Regions from separate parts of the Paenibacillus sp. FSL R5-0345 genome, predicted to be linked through region 3. Evidence: predicted binding sites of a transcription regulator. Region 3 holds the regulator's gene; each other region holds the start of a gene.
The links. Region 3 encodes Rex, which represses fermentation and respiration genes when NADH is low (regulators of the CRP and FNR family bind a similar motif). Its sites were predicted from a motif close to TTGTGAAATATTTCACAA; they were not measured.
Positions count from the first base shown of each region.

Region 1 (2,276 bases), 3.0 Mb from region 3:
ATGAAATATATCGTTGGTGAAATCGACATTGTTACGAGTGTAAGTTCCTCGAACATAGTACTCTTGGTCCCCGCGCTTACGAACGAATTCCTTGAACTTCGGAACAATATGATCGTAGCTGCCTTTTCCGTTAACCGTTTGGCGAAGTCGGTCATGAACCTCTTTTCTTCCATCCAGGCTTAATACGACATTGTACATTTCCTGATTTAAAAACTCGGTGACCTCATCGTTCAGCAGCATTCCGTTCGTCGTGAAGGTGAAGCGGAACTTCTTTTTGTATTCTTGTTCTTTGCTTCTTGCATAAGCTACGATCTGTTTAACCACTTTCCAGGCCAAAAGCGGTTCCCCGCCGAAAAAGTCGATGTCCAGGTTTCGATGATGACCCGAATTTTCAAGCAGGTAATCGATAGCTTTTTGTCCAACCTCATAGCTCATGATTGCTCGATCTCCGTTGTATTTCCCTTGGCTAGCGAAGCAATAATCGCATGACAAATTACAGGTATGCGCAACATTGAGGCAGAGTGCCTTAACATAAGTTTTCCGTTTTTTTAAATCGAGCGAGAGGTTCTCATACTCATCTTTTGTAAAGAGCTGTCCATCATTTTTAAGTTCCTCGATATCCGCGATGGTTTCTCGAATGTCGCTCTCAGAAATGCTGGAATCATCTTTATATTTATCCAACAGCGTTGCCACGATTTTTTCGGCAGAAGTTTTCTCATAATCCGCTATAATTTCATATGCTAGGTCATCAACAACATGCACCGAGCCACTATAGGTATCGAGCACGATATTGTATCCGTTTAGTTTATATTGATGAATCATACTTACTAATCAAGCTCCTTTTGCACACAAGTAGAAACGGCTTTGCCATCCTGTAGCGGAAGCGTCCATTTCTTAAAAATAGCCGCCCATCAGCAGAGCAATGGGCGGTAAAATTCCGAATCCTATCTGTTCATTGCATTTTCACACTTCTGGTTTGCAACGCCGCAGGAAGTTTTACAAGCGGATTGGCAAGATGTCTGGCATGCGCCGCATCCGCCGTGTTTTGCGGTATCCATCAGTTTGCGGGTGCTCAGTGTTACGATTCTTTTCACGATAAATAACTCCTTCTGTAATTTCTTGTGATCACTTTCACTTAATTTCCATGGAACATCGTAGCAACCTCACGCAAATACGTCTATGATTCCCGTCACCTAGCAGAGCAGAGAGGGCTTAAACATAAGCATCAACGTTAATTTTCGTGCAGTCTTTCATGCTCGTGATCGTAGGATCCCATAGCGGGAACCAGAGTCAGAGCAATGCTAAAAAAGTGACCAAAGAAACAAAAAAGAGACGGCAATGATGCCATCTCTTCAATAACGATTTTTCCTCATACTTGTCCGTAAAGTCCAATAAATATAAGGATTTCATAACACTGTATCCTTCCTTACCAGTAGAGCGACACTCTCCGATTCCATATGCACCATATGCGAACATCCCTCTCATTATCATGGCTATTGTTATGGTGGGAAGAAGTCGCGTAGAATTAGGGATTTTTGTAGAGAGTGTTTCTTGAATATTCAATGAAGTTATTTATTGTTATAATATACTACGCCTTAGTTCATAAAAATATTGCACAATTGGATGCTTTAACTTCATCTTCTCGCTCATGTTTAAAATTCGCTTTTTCCCAACTCGTCTGTCCACTAAAGCTAGAATATTCAATAAGATATCGTCGCTTTCTAAGCTCTCCTCTATGGAAATAGATAAATACTTAGTAGCTATAACAATAAAGTTCGATTTACTTAATGATGTCTGTGCTGACAAAAGCTCCTTTGCAACTTCTGATATTTTTCTGCTTCTTGCAATGACTATTAGCCGATCCTCCGGGATGATCCCCTTACTATCTTTTCTAACCGCTTCAATGTCTTCATGGTTGATAGGAATTTGAAGATCTGAATCATTCTTAATCTCCTGCTCCGTCTGATACCATCTAATTGAGCTAGTTCTATCATTCATATTAAGTACGTTCTTTTTATCTACCGAAATATAACAATTCCCTGATTTATCAGGTAAATAACGGTAACTACTTGCGCGATATTCAACCCTGCCGTATAACGCAGGACAGAGAAAACTCTCCAGTTGTTGCTTCAATTTGCTCCAGGACATGTATCCTCCTATGTTTTATGTTATAAATACCTGTTGAGGCAGTCGTTCTATTATACAATACATAATACAATCCCACTAAAACCTGAATAATATCTTGATATAATCTAATCCTCTATTTGTCACGTCTA
Region 1 is NZ_CP009281.1:732,066-734,341, reverse strand. Features, by position in the region: gene scfB (thioether cross-link-forming SCIFF peptide maturase) at 1-822, opposite strand, end outside; gene scfA (six-cysteine ranthipeptide SCIFF) at 945-1,094, opposite strand; gene R50345_RS03300 (SF0329 family protein) at 1,579-2,148, opposite strand.
Region 1: a site for Rex is predicted at 1,120-1,137, ahead of scfA (six-cysteine ranthipeptide SCIFF). Genes of this name have one in related genera too.

Region 2 (2,276 bases), 1.8 Mb from region 3:
GGACGACCATCCTCAGCAAAGACTACGGCGCTGTCACCAGCAACGAATACGTCTTTGTGTGAGGTGGATTGCAGGAATTCATTTACCGTTGCACGACCACGGTTCACTTCAAGACCGGACTCACCAATCAGTGGATTTCCTTGTACGCCGCCCGTCCATACAAATGTGTTAGCAACAATTTTTTGACCGTCTTTCAAGTCAATTACATTATCTGCTACATTCGTCACAGGTAGACCTGTCAAGAATTGTACACCACGTTTTTCTAAGCTTGCCACTGCGCGTTCGATCAGTGCATCTGGCAATACCGGAAGAATCTTAGGACCTGCTTCAACCAGCATCAGTTTAATTTCTTTAGGATCCACACCATATTTCTTAGTGAGTGTTGGCAACACATCAGCGATTTCACCAACCAGTTCAACACCTGTTAAGCCACCGCCGCCGATTAGAATGCTTGCATCCGCTGGATTTTTAGACTTTGCATATTCACGGATACGTTCGTCAATGTGACGATGAATTCTGTTAGCATCCGCTGCAGATTTCAAGACCATGCTGTATTGCTCAAGACCTGGAATGCCAAAATAAGCTGTTGTGCTTCCAAGACCCACAACCAAAGCATCGTAGGATAATGTCACACCATCAGATAGTGTAATTTGTTTGTTCTCAACAGAAAAAGAATTAACTTTTGCAATTTTCAGGTCGATATCTTTACCTGCAAAAAGCTTAGCTAGCGGCATAGCAACAGCACCTTCTGCAACACTACCTGCTGCAAGACGATGCAATTCTGTAATAATTTGATGAGTAGGATATTGATTAACGACTGTAATTTTAGCTTCGTCTTTCTTTAGGTACTTGCGTACAGTCAAGGCGCTTAGTAAACCACCATAACCTGCTCCTAGAATGACAATATGTTTAGACATGATGTTTCCTCCGTCCTTACGAATGAGATATAAAAAATATTATTTCTGCTGACTGCGTTCGCCGGCAACTTGAAGATAAGCATTTACAAAACGGAAAAGCTTTTGTGCTTGTGGATCTTTCATCATCTTCATTAGACCAAATACACCGATCACATCGCTACTTTCATTCGCACGATCTTGCGCTTCGATCACTGTAGCTGCCATATTCTTCGCAGAATGCACCACAGGTTCAGCAAGCTCTTTAATTGCACTTACCGTATCACTTTTCAAGACTTCATCCGCAGCGACAGTTTGAACAAAGTCATATGACTTTGTGAGCACGCCGACAAGCTCTGTTAATTTTGGCAACTGTTCTACTAAGACAGTTAACGATTCCTGAACTTCAGGCTTCAATAGCTGCTCAAGAACATTCATTTGTTCTTGAGTAACAACTAATTTTGGTGATTCTTGTTCAGGGGTTGTTTGAGTGATTGTTTCTGACATATCCGAATCTCCTCTGCAAATAAGCTTTGCTGCTTAATAGTAATAAAAAATAATAACTTTTAACGCCATATTTCTATTATAGCACTTATCAAGTTATAAATGTCACAAAGTTTTTGAATTTTTCTAAAGTTTTGTGATTTTTATTACATTAAAATCGATTGATTAAAATTTTCGATATTTTTTATATACGCTTAGGTGATTAAATACTTATTGTGTAAATTCATTTAATTTCATCTCCGACTTCAATAAAGCGTTCACCATATCCTGATTCTTCATTGTTGGAAGCAACCTAAAGTAAAGAGAACGAAGGAAATTCTTTGTATTCACACGAGCAACATACTTGTTGCGACTTCTTGGCCACCCACCACATTGCTCCAAGCTGCTGACCCAGTCGACAATTGACTGCTGCGGAAGTAAATGATGATCTATGATTGTAGCTACAATCGTAGCCATCCGTTCATCTTCTTCATCGCTAAAAATGTACTGATGATTGTTGTAAAGCATTCTTTGGATGACCGCCAGAACCTCTTCCCTGATTGCAGCATCACTCTCCGAGCACAATACCAGTTCATCCAAGGCATCTGCACCATGCGCTGCAGCGTGCGCCCAGCCTTCTTCTTGCATAAATCCTCGTAAATCCTGTTCTTCCTCATAATATCTAATCAGAGCTTCCTTCACATTTGTAAACTCAGCGCTATCTAAAAAAGCCTTTTCCCTATGCCGCTGAAGAATAAGTGCAACGACCAGAACAGAAAACGTTCTTGTGAACACAGCCTGATCCTCTTTGCTGCCAATGTGATAGAACAAATGCTGCTCGTCAAGGAGAATCAAGAGAAGTTCACGAAGCTCTGCATCACTAAACCATTGTTTCTCGTT
Region 2 is NZ_CP009281.1:2,703,121-2,705,396, reverse strand. Features, by position in the region: gene R50345_RS11640 (NAD(P)/FAD-dependent oxidoreductase) at 1-917, opposite strand, end outside; gene R50345_RS11635 (helical membrane plugin domain-containing protein) at 957-1,400, opposite strand; gene R50345_RS11630 (DUF2785 domain-containing protein) at 1,608-2,276, opposite strand, start outside.
Region 2: a site for Rex is predicted at 1,532-1,549, ahead of R50345_RS11635 (helical membrane plugin domain-containing protein). Genes of this name have one in related genera too.

Region 3 (2,276 bases):
TCCTTCCTTCTCCCTTTAAGTATCGGGAGCAGGCACTATTAGTAATTCCACGGGATTTCCCTAGTGTGAAGGGCAGTGTGGGTGATGCCCGATTTGTCGATACGCTCGTACAGTCACTAGCAGAAGCGGCGATTACGACACGCGGACGGATGCTTGTTCTGTTTACTTCTTACAAGATGCTGCGCCAAGTTTACGATCCTCTGAAAGAAGCTCTAGCCTCACAAGAAATCACGGTGCTAGGTCAAGGCGTGGAAGGTGGAAGCCGCAGTAAGCTGATTCGACGCTTTCAGGACAGTGCTGCTTCAGTTCTGCTTGGAACTAGCAGCTTCTGGGAGGGAGTAGATATTCCGGGTGAGGCATTGACATGCTTAGCCATCGTGAGGCTTCCATTTCAACCGCCTAATCACCCTCTAGCGGAAGCGAAGTCTGAGTTATTACAAGCCCAGAAGAAGAATCCGTTTATGAAATTGTCGGTGCCTCAGGCAGTTATCCGCTTCAAGCAAGGATTTGGAAGACTGGTACGGACAGCGCAGGATCGGGGTATTGTTATAGTGTATGACACTAGGGTTATCGAATCTCATTATGGAAAGTATTTCCTTTATTCGTTGCCTGGCCCGAAAATGGAACATATGCTTACGGATCAAATGGTTCCTCGTATAGCAGAGTGGTTGGAAGACGGAGGCGTTTCTTAAGAAGGACATCTTCTGTTTAATTAATCACTCCACAATGAAGGGCGGTATAAGAGAATACCGCTCTTCATTGAGACGAGGTACAGAAATTTTAATAGGATTCAAACAGAATAGTACTTAAATTAGGAGGTAAATTATGAAATCGGATAAAATATCAGAAGCCGTTGTTCGCAGACTTCCTGTGTACTTACGTTTCTTGAATGATCTTCAGAAACGTGAAATATTAACCGTTTCCTCGCAAGAATTAGGACAAAAACTTGATCTGAATCCCGCTCAAATCCGTAAAGATTTAGCGTATTTTGGAGACTTCGGCAGAAAAGGTATTGGGTATGACGTAACTTATCTTATTGAGAAAATCCGTCATATTTTGAAGCTGGACCAACAGCTGAATGTGGCATTAGTAGGTGCCGGTAACCTTGGACATGCATTATCTAATTATAATGCTTATCTGAAAGATACTATGAAGATTACCGCTATATTTGATTCTTATGCACCTAAGGTAGGGCGGAAAATCAACTCTCTTACGGTTCAACCCATGGAAGAGCTAGGTCAGACAGTTCGTGAGCAAGGCATTCGAATTGGGATTATTACTGTACCTGACTCAGAAGCGCAGAATGTAGCAGATATTCTTATTGAATCTGGCATTGAGGCGATTTTGAATTTTGCACCAGTGATTCTAAAAACACCACCGAATATCCGGGTTCATGCAGCCGATTTTACAACGGATTTGCAAAGTCTTGCTTATTATTTGAAAGACGGAAAGGAAGAAAGCGGAAATGAAGAGTAGTAAAACGATTATCAAAGGCGGGCGTTTTCTTATTCCGGGAACGGATGAGCCTGTTCTTAGTGGATATATGACTATTGAAGATGATTTGATCACTTACATAGGAAAAGAAGAGCCTTTGATGGAAGAAGGTGTGCAAGTTGTTGATGGCAGTCGTCTGTTGTTTATGCCTGGTCTGGTAAACACACACGGCCATGCCGCAATGTCATTGCTTCGTGGTTATGGAGATGATTTAGCGCTTCAAGTGTGGCTTCAGGAAAAAATGTGGCCGATGGAAGAGAAATTCACCGGAGAAGATGTGTACTGGGGAACCTCCTTGTCTGTTCTGGAAATGCTGAAAGGTGGCACTACAACCTTCCTGGATATGTATGATCATATGGATCGAGTAGCTGAGGTGGTCGAATTGTCAGGTATCCGTTCTGTATTGATGAGAGGCGTGATCGGTCTTTGTCCAGAGGAAGTACAGAATCACAAGCTTGCGGAAGCGATTTCTTTTGCACGGAACTGGCATGGAAAGGCTGACGGTAGAATTACAACGATGATCTCGCCACACGCTCCATATACTTGCCCGCCGGATTTCTTTGTTAAGTTTGTACAGGCGGCGCATGATTTGGATTTACCGATGCATACCCATATGTCCGAAACGAAACGCGAAGTGGAGCAGAATGTAGTGGATTACGGACTGCGGCCTGTAGCTCATTTAGAGAAGCTTGGAATGTTCACACGTCCGTCTATTGTTGCTCATGGCGTTCATTTGAATGATGAAGAGATCGAGATTCTGGCTCGTCATAATGTAGGTGTAT
Region 3 is NZ_CP009281.1:4,517,094-4,519,369, reverse strand. Features, by position in the region: gene dinG (ATP-dependent DNA helicase DinG) at 1-692, shown strand, start outside; gene R50345_RS20045 (redox-sensing transcriptional repressor Rex) at 826-1,476, shown strand; gene R50345_RS20040 (amidohydrolase) at 1,466-2,276, shown strand, end outside.